Dinoroseobacter shibae DFL 12 = DSM 16493: one gene and its partner. Each later gene encodes a partner of the first gene's protein in a complex. Links are inferred from orthologs where the notes say so. Each region holds a gene or a part of one and is shown on either strand. Other genes may lie near its edges.

The links. Proteins that work in one complex are often made in the same cells at the same time.
Region 2: the proteins of DSHI_RS01930 (region 1) and dnaN are in contact, whole or in part, in a solved structure (PDB 1OK7), measured with the Escherichia coli proteins. The link is inferred for Dinoroseobacter shibae DFL 12 = DSM 16493 from one-to-one orthologs.

The regions. Positions count from the first base shown.
Region 1 is NC_009952.1:363,314-371,066, forward strand. The notes cover bases 2,848-5,772. They hold DSHI_RS01930 (DNA polymerase IV), read left to right. Parts: upstream 2,848-3,645; coding sequence 3,646-4,899; downstream 4,900-5,772. Other genes in these bases: DSHI_RS01920 (hypothetical protein), read left to right, coding at 2,848-3,008; DSHI_RS01925 (NUDIX hydrolase), read right to left, coding at 3,130-3,588; DSHI_RS01935 (N-formylglutamate amidohydrolase), read right to left, coding at 4,978-5,772. Also shown: DSHI_RS01905 (ABC transporter substrate-binding protein), read left to right, coding at 1-155; DSHI_RS01910 (ABC transporter ATP-binding protein), read left to right, coding at 218-1,042; DSHI_RS01915 (phenylacetate--CoA ligase family protein), read left to right, coding at 1,199-2,419; more of DSHI_RS01920, read left to right, coding at 2,544-2,847; more of DSHI_RS01935, read right to left, coding at 5,773-5,841; ykgO (type B 50S ribosomal protein L36), read left to right, coding at 6,118-6,243; DSHI_RS01950 (ATP-binding cassette domain-containing protein), read right to left, coding at 6,450-7,235; DSHI_RS01955 (ABC transporter permease), read right to left, coding at 7,232-7,753. UniProt on the Escherichia coli protein: Poorly processive, error-prone DNA polymerase involved in translesion repair and untargeted mutagenesis. Copies undamaged DNA at stalled replication forks, which arise in vivo from mismatched or misaligned primer ends.
Region 2 is NC_009952.1:3,545,371-3,548,281, forward strand. It holds dnaN (DNA polymerase III subunit beta), read left to right. Parts: upstream 1-852; coding sequence 853-1,971; downstream 1,972-2,911. Other genes in the region: dnaA (chromosomal replication initiator protein DnaA), read left to right, coding at 1-716; recF (DNA replication/repair protein RecF), read left to right, coding at 1,978-2,911. UniProt on the Escherichia coli protein: Confers DNA tethering and processivity to DNA polymerases and other proteins. Acts as a clamp, forming a ring around DNA (a reaction catalyzed by the clamp-loading complex) which diffuses in an ATP-independent manner freely and bidirectionally along dsDNA.

The sequences.
Region 1 (7,753 bases):
GCGCGGCCAAGATCCAGCAATGGGATGCCGACACCCAGACCTGGACCGTGATCTCCGACTGGATCGCCCCCGATGCCGAGGTGATCAACGCGCTCGTGACCGCCGACAGCGAGGCTTTCGCCGCCGAAAACAACATCGAGACGCGGTGTAACTGATACCGAAACCCCGGCCCGGGGCGCGTTGCTCCGGGCCGGGATCGTCGCAAGGGAGAGAGCCCATGCTCGATACAGGCCGGACCGAGGAAACGCTCCTCGAGGTCAACAATATCGAAGTGATCTACAATCACGTGATCCTGGTGCTCAAGGGCGTCAGCCTGACCGTGCCCAAGGGCGGGATCACCGCGCTGCTGGGCGGCAATGGCGCGGGCAAGACCACGACGCTGAAATCGATCTCGAACCTGCTGCATTCCGAGCGCGGCGAGGTCACCAAGGGCACCATCAGCTACCGCGGCGACCGGGTGCAGGACCTCAGCCCGTCGGACATGGTCAAGCGCGGGGTCATCCAGGTGATGGAAGGTCGCCACTGCTTCGAGCATCTGACGGTGGAGGAAAACCTGCTGACCGGCGCCTATACGCGGCGCGACGGACGCGGGGCGATCGCCGATGACCTGGAACTGGTCTACACCTACTTTCCGCGCCTCAAGGAGCGCCGCAAATCCCAGGCGGGCTACACCTCCGGCGGGGAGCAGCAGATGTGCGCCATCGGCCGGGCGCTGATGTCGCGCCCCGAGACCATCCTGCTGGACGAGCCGTCCATGGGGCTGGCGCCGCAGCTGGTGGAAGAGATCTTCACCATCGTGAAGAACCTCAACGAACGCGAAGGCGTGTCCTTCCTTCTGGCAGAGCAGAACACCAATGTCGCCCTGCGCTTTGCCCATCACGGCTATATCCTCGAATCCGGCCGGGTGGTCATGGAAGGCCCGGCGGCCGAGTTGCGCGAGAACCCGGACGTGAAGGAATTCTACCTCGGCATGTCCGACGAGGGGCGCAAGAGCTTCCGCGACGTGCGCTCCTACCGCCGCCGCAAACGCTGGCTGAGCTGATCCGCCGCCCTTTCTTTTGTGCGAAAATACTCCGGGGGAGGCGCTTTGCGCCGGGGGCAGCGCCCCCACCGCCCGAAGGGCGCAGAACCCGACAACGCGCCGGAGGCGCTCCGTTTGAGTGCCCTCCGCGCCCCTGAACGAACAGGCAGGACCGATATGAGCCCCTCCCCCTATGACGCCCTGGAAACCCGCGATGCCGCGCAGCGCGCCGCCGATCTCGCCCGCGACCTGCCGGTGCAGATCGCCCGGGCGCAGGCCCTGCCGGGCTATGCCGACAGCCTGGCCGGGGTCGATCCGGCGGCGATCACCTCGGCCGCGGCGCTGACGGACCTGCCGGTGCTGCGCAAATCCGCTCTGACCGGCGCGCAGACACCCGATACCCCGCTGGGCGGGTTCGCCGGGCCGGTCACCGGGTTCTCCCACGTGTTCCAGTCGCCGGGCCCGATCTACGAGCCCGGCGGGATCGACGGGGACTGGTTCCGGCTGGGCCGGTTCCTCCATGCGGCGGGGATCGGGCGGGGCGACCTGGTGCAGAACTGCTTCGGCTATCACCTGACCCCGGCGGGCATCATGTTCGAGAGCGGCGCGCGCGCGGTCGGCGCCACGGTGCTGCCCGCGGGCACGGGCCAGACCGAGTTGCAGGTCCAGGCGGCGGCCCATCTGGGCGCCACCGCCTATGCGGGCACGCCCGATTACCTGAAGGTGATCCTCGACAAGGCCGACGAGATGGGCGTGACCCTGGGCTTTGCCAAGGCGGCGGTGTCCGGTGGGGCGCTTTTTCCCAGCTTGCGGCAGGCCTATGCGGAGCGGGGTATCACCTGCCTGCAGGCCTATGCCACCGCCGATCTGGGCAATATCGCCTACGAATCCCCGGCGATGGAGGGGCTGATCGTCGACGAGGGGGTGATCGTCGAGATCGCGCGCCCGGGCACCGGCGATCCGCTGCCCGAGGGGGAGGTGGGGGAGGTGGTCGTCACCTCGCTCAACCCCGCCTATCCGCTGATCCGTTTCGCCACCGGGGACATGTCGGCGGTGCTGCCGGGGCAGAGCCCGTGCGGGCGCACCAACCAGCGCATCAAGGGCTGGATGGGGCGCGCGGATCAGACCACCAAGATCAAGGGCATGTTCGTCCGCCCCGAGCAGGTCGCGGCGCTCGTCGCCGCCCATGGGGAGGTGACACGCGCCCGCGTGGTGGCGGGTCGGGACGGAGAGATGGACACGATGCGCGTACTGATCGAGAGCCCAGGCGGCGACGCGGCGGCCTATGCCGCCTCGGTCGCCACGCATCTGAAGCTCAAGGGCGCGGTCGAGGTGGTCGCCCCCGGCAGCCTGCCCAATGACGGCTTGGTGATCGAGGACACCCGCAGCTACGACTGACGGGAAACTCGGCGGCGGGCGGGGCAGGCTCACGGTGCCTTAACGGAAAGCTGACACCTCGGGTTCTAGACCGGAGGCAAGACGCGCTGGCCATTCTGCCAGTGCCTTGCCGAAGGAAGCATTCATGGCCGAGTCCCGCCCCGTCGTCATTCTCGCGACCCAAACCGATCTGGCAGCCCTGGAAGAGGACCTGCAGCGCGGGCGCCGCCGCAAGCTGGCGGGTTTCAGCGTTCAGGTGCCGGGGCTTGCCCCGCACGACACCCTCGCGGTTCAGCGCGCGCTGGACGGCGCGTATCTGAGCCGTGCGGGCGCGGAGACGATGGCGGCCGCGGTGCTGGGCGCCGGGGCGGCGTTGGCTTGGGGGCTGGGCCCCGCGGGTCTGGGCGGGTCTGCCGCGGCGCTGGCCTTGTGTCTTGGCGGTGTGCTCGGGGCGGCGGCGGGCCGTCGGCTCGGCCTCTGGGCGGCGCGGCGTCGGATCGCGGGGGCGGTGGCCCGGTTGCGGCGGCACTTCACGACCGCCGGTATCGCCCCGATGGCAGTGGCTGTGCCCGCGCCGGAGGTGGCGGGGCCGCGCTGTGCTCTGTCCTAGGGACGGTTTCGATACGTGTTGCGCCGCTTGAGGAATCTCCCCCCTCGGTACAGGGGTGGCGCAACCCGGCAGCCCGGCTTTTCGTGATGGTGGGGTCGGTGCTGCGTGCGCTCCCGGTGGCTCAGGCCCCGGGGGCGCGTTTTTTCTGGCGCAGGTAGTGGCGCAGGCTGTCCTGCTGGGCGGCGATGGCGGTGGGGGCCTTGAGATAGCTTTCGATGCTGAGCATGAGCGCGTCGCGGGGTCCGCCATCGCGCGACAGCACCTCCCATTCCATCGGGCTGAGCCAGGCGGCGAAGAACCAGTCCGGGCGCGGGTCGGGCGCGTCGGTCTCGGCCAGCCGCAGGATCGGCCAGTTCAGCCGGGTCACCGGCAGCGGGAAGCCGAGGGTCTGGCGCACCAGGCGCAGGGCGGTGTCGGCGGGGCTTTCGCCGTCGGTCCGGTCGAGCTGGGGCAGGGTCCAGACCGGGCCTCCGGCGTCGGGGCGCGCCTTTGGCGGCAGACAGGTGACCGCCACCTTGTCCGCGTGGAGTGCAGCGAGCGTCACCCCCTGGAAATCCGTGTTTCGGTTCTGTTGTGGCAAGAAGAATCCGTTTAACCTGTACCCGTCACTATCCCCGCTTAGACGGTGTTCGTCCAGATGCCCAGCTTGTGCCGAGATTGCCAGGAACGTGCGTTGCAAGGGGCGCGTTGCGCCCGTTGCGGCAGCCCCCGGATCGTGGCCCATGCGGAACTGGACACGCTCACCATAGCACATATGGATTGCGACGCGTTCTTTGCCAGCGTCGAGAAGCGGGACAATCCCGCGCTTGCGGACCGGCCGGTGATCATCGGCGGCGGGCGGCGCGGGGTGGTGTCGACCGCGTGCTACGTGGCGCGGATCAAGGGGGTGCGCTCGGCGATGCCGATGTTCAAGGCGCTGGCGCTCTGCCCGGATGCGGTGGTGATCAAGCCACGTTTCGAGGCCTATGTGGAGGCGAGCCGGGCGATCCGGGCGATGATGGACGAGATGACCCCGGATGTGGAGCCGCTGTCCCTGGACGAGGCGTTCATGGATCTGGGCGGGACCGCGCGGCTGCACGGGGCGCCGCCGGCGGTGATGCTGGCGCGACTGGTCAAGCGGATGGAGGACGAGCTGGGTCTGACCGGCTCGATCGGGTTGTCGCACAACAAGTTCCTCGCGAAGATCGCCTCGGATCTCGACAAGCCGCGGGGGTTCGCGGTGATCGGCAAGGCGGAAACGCTGGACTTCCTGGCGGACAAGCCGGTGCGGATGATCTGGGGTGTGGGGGCGGCGGGGCAGGCCGCGCTGGAGGCGGCGGGCATCCGCACCTTCACGGACCTTGCGCGCTGGGAGCAGACGGATCTCGTGGCGCGGTTCGGGTCCATGGGCCTGCGGCTGTGGCACCTGGCGCGGGGCGAGGATGCGCGGGCGGTCTCCGGGCGCAGCCCGGTCAAGAGCATCTCGAACGAGACCACGTTTTCCGAGGATACCGCCGATCCGGACCTTCTGGAGGGGCATGTCTGGCGCATGGCCGAGAAGGTGGCGGGGCGGGCCAAGGCCCAGGGGCTGGCGGGGCGGGTCGTGGTGCTGAAGCTGAAGAAGTCCGATCACGGGCTGATCACCCGGCGCCATGCCCTGCGCGATGCCACCCAGATCGCGGACCGGGTGTTCCGCGAGGCCATGGCCCTGTTTCGTGCGGTGCCCGACGGGCAGAGCTACCGGCTGCTGGGGGTGGGGCTGAGCGACCTGGTGCCGGAGGATGGCGGGGACCTGTCCGGCGATCTGCTGGACCCGGGCGCGGTGCGGCGCGCGCGGGCGGAGCGGGCAACGGATGCGATCCGGGCCCGGTTCGGCGAGACGGCGATCGTGAAGGGCCGCGCGCTGCGCTGAGCGGGCAAAAATCTTGCGTAAGATTTTTGACAAGGATTTTCGAAAATCCTTGGGCGCGCGGGATGCGGGGTCGGTACGTTATTCCGCGGCGAGCGGCATCTGCGAGGCGCGTCCGAAATCCGCCACTTCGGAGATCACCTGCTCCATCAGCCGCTGGAAGGCGCGGAATTGCGGCCCGCGGGAGATCGTTTCCTCGTCCATGTAGAGGGCGCGGTCGATCTCGATCTGCACGACATGCTGGTTGCGCGAGGGTCGCCCGTAATGCTGGGCGATGAAGGCCCCGGCGAAGGGCGCGTTGCGCGCCACGCGCAGCCCCGCATTCTTGAAGGCCGCCTCCACCTGGTCGACGATATGGGCCGCGGAGGCCGCGCCGAACCTGTCCCCCAGCACCACGTCCGGGCGGGCCTCGGAATGCTGGTGCAGGGCATCGATCGCCTCGTGCGGCATGGAGTGGCAATCCACCAGAATTGCCTGCCCGAAGGCGTTGCGGGTCACGTCCAGCATGCGCCGGAGCTGGTCATGGTAGGGGTGCCAATAGGCATCGAGCCGGGCCTTGGCCTCGTTCAGGTGCATCTTGCCGCGGTAGATCGCGCGCCCGTTGGCCACCACCCGGGGCACCACGCCGAGCCCGGAACTGATCCGCGGGTTGTGGGTCACGCGGCGCAGCCCGCTGACCACCGCCGGGTCGAGCTCGTCGGCATTGCGGTTCAGGTCGATATAGGCCCGGGGCGCCGTGGCCGCGATGGTCTGCGCGCCGTAGCGCGGGGCGCAGGCGATCAGCTCGTCCACGAAGGCGTCCTCGGAGGAGCGGATCGTCTGGGTATCCAGCACCGTGCTGCGCAGGAAATCCTTCGAGTAGGCCCGCCCGGAATGGGGCGAGGCGAAAATCACCGAGGTGGTGCAGGGCTGGGGCAGCCCGAGGGTATACGCGGTGTGCATCATCGCGCATATGATAGCGCGATTGTCGGGCGGGCCAAAAGCCCTTGAACACCTTTGCGACTCCTTTTATAGCACCCCAACCGAGCGGCGCCCGGCCCACCGGCTTGTGGGGTGCGGGGGTCGTGCGGAACCATCATCGGGCGGTTAGCTCAGCGGTAGAGCACTTCGTTGACATCGAAGGGGTCACTGGTTCGATCCCAGTACCGCCCACCATGCCGGTTCGCCTTCGGGCAGGCCATCCACCTTGGCGCAGTGCGCGCCGCGATCAGGAGAAGACCCATGAAGGTCAAGAATTCGCTCCGCTCGCTCAAGCAGCGCCACCGCGATTGTCGCGTCGTGCGCCGCAAGGGTCGGGTCTATGTCATCAACAAGACCCAGCGCCGGTTCAAGGCACGCCAGGGCTGAGCCCCGCCGCAGAACCAGCCATCGAGTGACGAAGCCGCCGCGGGACACCCGGCGGTTTTTGTCATTTGGCGGGGCGTGGTCGGGGGCGCCGCCCCCACGGCCCTGTCGGGCCGCCCCCCGGAGTATTTCGGCACAGATGAAGGGGGCGCGGGGGCTGGGCCAGTCCCGGGGACTCTGGTCGCGCCGTTCGGGGCGGAACGCGGGGGTCAGGCCGCGGCGCTCTCGGGCTCTTTCGCGCCGGTCATGAAGGCCACCGCGTCGGACATGTCGTGGTCTTTGGGGTCGATCACGCAGAGCCGTTTGCCCAGCCGGTGGATATGGATGCGGTCGGCCACTTCGAACACATGGGGCATGTTGTGGCTGATCAGCACGATCGGGATGCCGCGGGCGCGCACGTCGAGGATCAGCTCCAGCACCCGGCGGCTTTCCTTCACGCCCAGGGCCGCGGTCGGCTCGTCGAGGATGATCACCTTGGAGCCGAAGGCCGCCGCCCGGGCCACGGCGACGCCCTGGCGCTGGCCGCCCGAGAGGGTTTCGACCGCCTGGTTGATGTTCTGGATGGTCATCAGGCCCAGCTCGCTCAACTTGTCGCGGGCGAATTTCTCCATCGCGGCGCGGTCGAGCTGGCGCAGCCATTTGCCCCGCCACCCGGGTTTGCGCAGCTCGCGCCCCATGAACATGTTGTCGGCGATGCTGAGTGCAGGGGACATGGCGAGTTGTTGGTAGACGGTTTCGATCCCGGCGGCGCGGGCGTCGAGCGGGCTTTGGAACCTGACCCGTTTGCCTTCGAGGAAGACCTCGCCCTCGTCGGGGATGACCGCGCCGGAGACCGCCTTGATCAGCGACGACTTGCCCGCCCCGTTATCGCCGATCACCGCGAGGATCTCGCCCGGGTAGAGCTCGAAGTCGCAATGATCGAGTGCGGTGACGCGGCCGTAGCGTTTGACCAGGTTGCGACCGGCGAGGATCGGTTGTTGCGATGTGTCCGTCATACCGACACCTTTCGGATCCATTGGTCCACGGCCACCGCGGCGATGATGAGAAGCCCGATCAGCAGGAAGGTCCATTGGGCGTCGGCGCCCAGCAGGCGCAGCCCCAGGGTGAACACGCCGACGATCAACGCCCCGAAGAACGCGCCCAGGATCGAGCCGCGCCCGCCGAAGAGCGAGATGCCCCCGATCACCACGGCGGTGATGCTTTCGATATTGGCCAGCTGGCCCGAGGTGGGCGAGACCGACCCGATCCGTCCGATCAGGGCCCAGCCCGCGAAGGCGCAGATCAGTCCCGACAGCATGTAGACCGAGATCAGGGTCCTGCTGACCTGGACGCCGGACAGCTCGGCCGCCTCCGGGTCGTCGCCGACGGCGTAGACATGGCGTCCCCAGGCGGTGTGCCTGAGCGCATAGGCCAGCACGATCACCAGCAGCACCATGAAGATCACGCCGTAGGTCAGGCGCGCGCCGCCGATCTCCAGCGTGGTGCCGAAGAATTGCAGCAGGGGCGCCTGGTC
Region 2 (2,911 bases), 3.2 Mb from region 1 along the record:
ATGACGTGCAGTTCATCGCCGGTAAGGACAGCACTCAGGACGAGTTCTTCCACACGTTCAATGCTTTGGTCGACCAGAACAAGCAGATAATCATCTCGGCGGATCGCGCGCCGGGAGAGATCGATGGTCTCGAAGATCGGATCAAGTCGCGGCTGTCTTGTGGTCTGGTGGTCGACATCCATCCAACAGACTACGAATTGCGACTGGGCGTTCTCCAGCAACGTCTGCAGGACCAGATTGCGGCTGGCGAGACCATCGCGGTGGAGGATGGCGTTCTGGAATGCCTCGCCCAGCGCATTTCAACGAACGTCCGCGTACTCGAGGGTGCGCTCAACAGGTTGATCGCGTTTTCGGACCTTGTTGGCCGCCGGATCACGCTCGACCTTGCGCATGAAGCCCTGTCGGACCTGATCAGAGCCCACGACAAGAAGGTAACGGTGGACGAGATCATGCAGGCGGTAGCGAAGTACTACAATCTGCGCATGACCGATCTTCTGGGCCCCCGCCGGACCCGTACGATTGCCCGCCCGCGGCAACTAGCGATGTATCTGGCCAAGACGCTGACAACCCGGTCCCTGCCCGAGATCGGGCGACGGTTCGGGGGGCGCGACCACACCACGGTCATTCATGCGGTCAAGCGCATCGAAGCCCTGTGCGACAGTGACCCCCAGATTTCCGAAGATGTCCGGTCGCTTTTGCGCACGTTGGAAAACTGAACCAGGACCTTTCAAGGCCCGCAGTGACCTGCGGGCCTTGACGCTCCCTGCGAACCATTGGAAATTCCGAGATAATGCTTGAGCAGCAGGCAAGAATGCTTACGCTCGGGCGCTCCGGGGGGCATAGGACATCGCCATGAAAATTAGTATCGAACGGGCCACGCTGCTGCGGGCTGTAAGTCAGGCACAGTCGGTCGTGGAGCGGCGGAACACGATCCCCATCCTGGCCAATGTTCTGATCGAGGCCGAGGGCGATTCCGTGAGCTTTCGCGCGACGGACCTCGACATCGAAGTCGTGGACCGCGTCACGGCACAGGTGGAGCGCGCCGGCGCGACCACCGTCCCCGCGGTAACCCTGCACGAAATCGTACGCAAGCTGCCCGATGGCGCCTTGGTCGCCCTGACCCATGATACGGCCAAAGGGAGGCTGGAAGTGTCAGCGGGGCGGTCGAACTTCTCGCTGGCGACTTTGCCGCGCGAAGACTTTCCCGTGATGACCACGACGGAATATACCTGCAACTTCGCGGCCCCTGCCCCCGTCCTGCGTCGCTTGTTCGACAAGTCGAAATTCGCGATCTCCACCGAAGAGACACGGTATTACCTTAACGGTGTATACATGCATGTCGCGGACGGCGAAAACGGACGCAGCCTGCGTTGTGTGGCAACCGATGGCCACCGGCTGGCGCGGATCGATGCGGATCTGCCCGACGCTGCCGAGGGGATGCCGGGTGTCATCGTACCCCGAAAGACCGTGGGCGAGTTGCGCAAGCTTCTCGAGGATGACGAAGCCCAGATCGCGGTCTCGGTTTCGGAGACGAAGATCCGCTTTGCCACCCCTGAGATCACCCTGACGTCCAAGGTGATTGACGGCACGTTCCCGGATTACACGCGTGTGATCCCTGTGTCGAACTCCCGCAAGCTCGAAGTTGATGCGTCCGAATTCGCCAAGGCCGTTGACCGGGTGGCGACCGTAAGTTCGGAAAGGTCACGCGCCGTGAAGCTCGCCCTAGACGAGGATCGTCTGATCCTTTCGGTCAATGCGCCCGACAGCGGCGCCGCGGAAGAAGAACTCGCAGTCGCTTACGGAGATGAACGCTTGGAGATCGGCTTCAACGCCAAGTATCTGCTCGAGATTGCAAGCCAGGTCGACCGCGAAAACGCGGTCTTCCTGTTCAACTCGGCTGCCGACCCGACCATGATGCGCGAAGGCAGCGATTCCTCGGCCATCTACGTGGTCATGCCGATGCGGGTGTGATCCGGGGTGACCGGGGTCGCTGTCACATCCCTGTCCCTATCGCATTTTCGATCCCATACACATCTGACCTTGTCTCTGGATGAGAGGCCGGTTGTACTGCATGGTCCGAACGGGATCGGTAAGACAAACGTCCTGGAGGCACTGAGCTTTTTGTCCCCTGGGCGCGGCCTGCGGCGAGCGAAGACAGAGGCAGTTGGCCAGTCGGAGGCCGGTCTCGGATGGCGGGTCTCGGCTCTTGTGAAATCCGGCGGTCGCGAAAGGGAGGTTATGACTCGCAGCGATGCGGGCGCCTCCAGAACGGTTCAGTTGGATGGCAAACCGGTTCCTCAAATGGCGCTCGCGGAACTCGTTCCAATGGTCTGGTTGGTACCTGCCATGGACAGGTTGTGGATCGAAGCTGCCGAAGGCCGTCGGAAATTTCTCGACCGCATGACCCTGAATTTCGTGACAACTCATGGGCGCGATGTTCTGGCATATGAAAGGGCCATGCGGGACAGGAACCGGCTCTTGAAGGATGGAGTGCGAGATCCTCACTGGTACCATGCGCTCGAGGCGCAGATGGCCGAAGCGGGCGCGCGCATTACGCAGAACCGGCAAAGATGTCTTTCCGAAATCGAAGCGGCCCAGGCCGACGCAACGACCGCGTTCCCATTCGCAGGGTTGCAAATCGAGGCGCATGACGGGCGCGCACCGCTCAGAACCAAAGGCGAGATCGAAAATACGCTTCGATGTAACCGGTACATGGACCAGACGGCCGGGCGTACCCTGGACGGTCCCCATCGCGACGATCTTGCCGCGGTCTATGTTTCCAAGGGTACGCCTGCGCGGGACTGCTCGACGGGAGAGCAGAAAGCCCTTCTGATTTCGCTTATCCTGTCCATGTCGCGGGCCGTAAAAAGCCTTGTTGGGCAAGCGCCCCTCGTTTTACTGGACGAGGTCG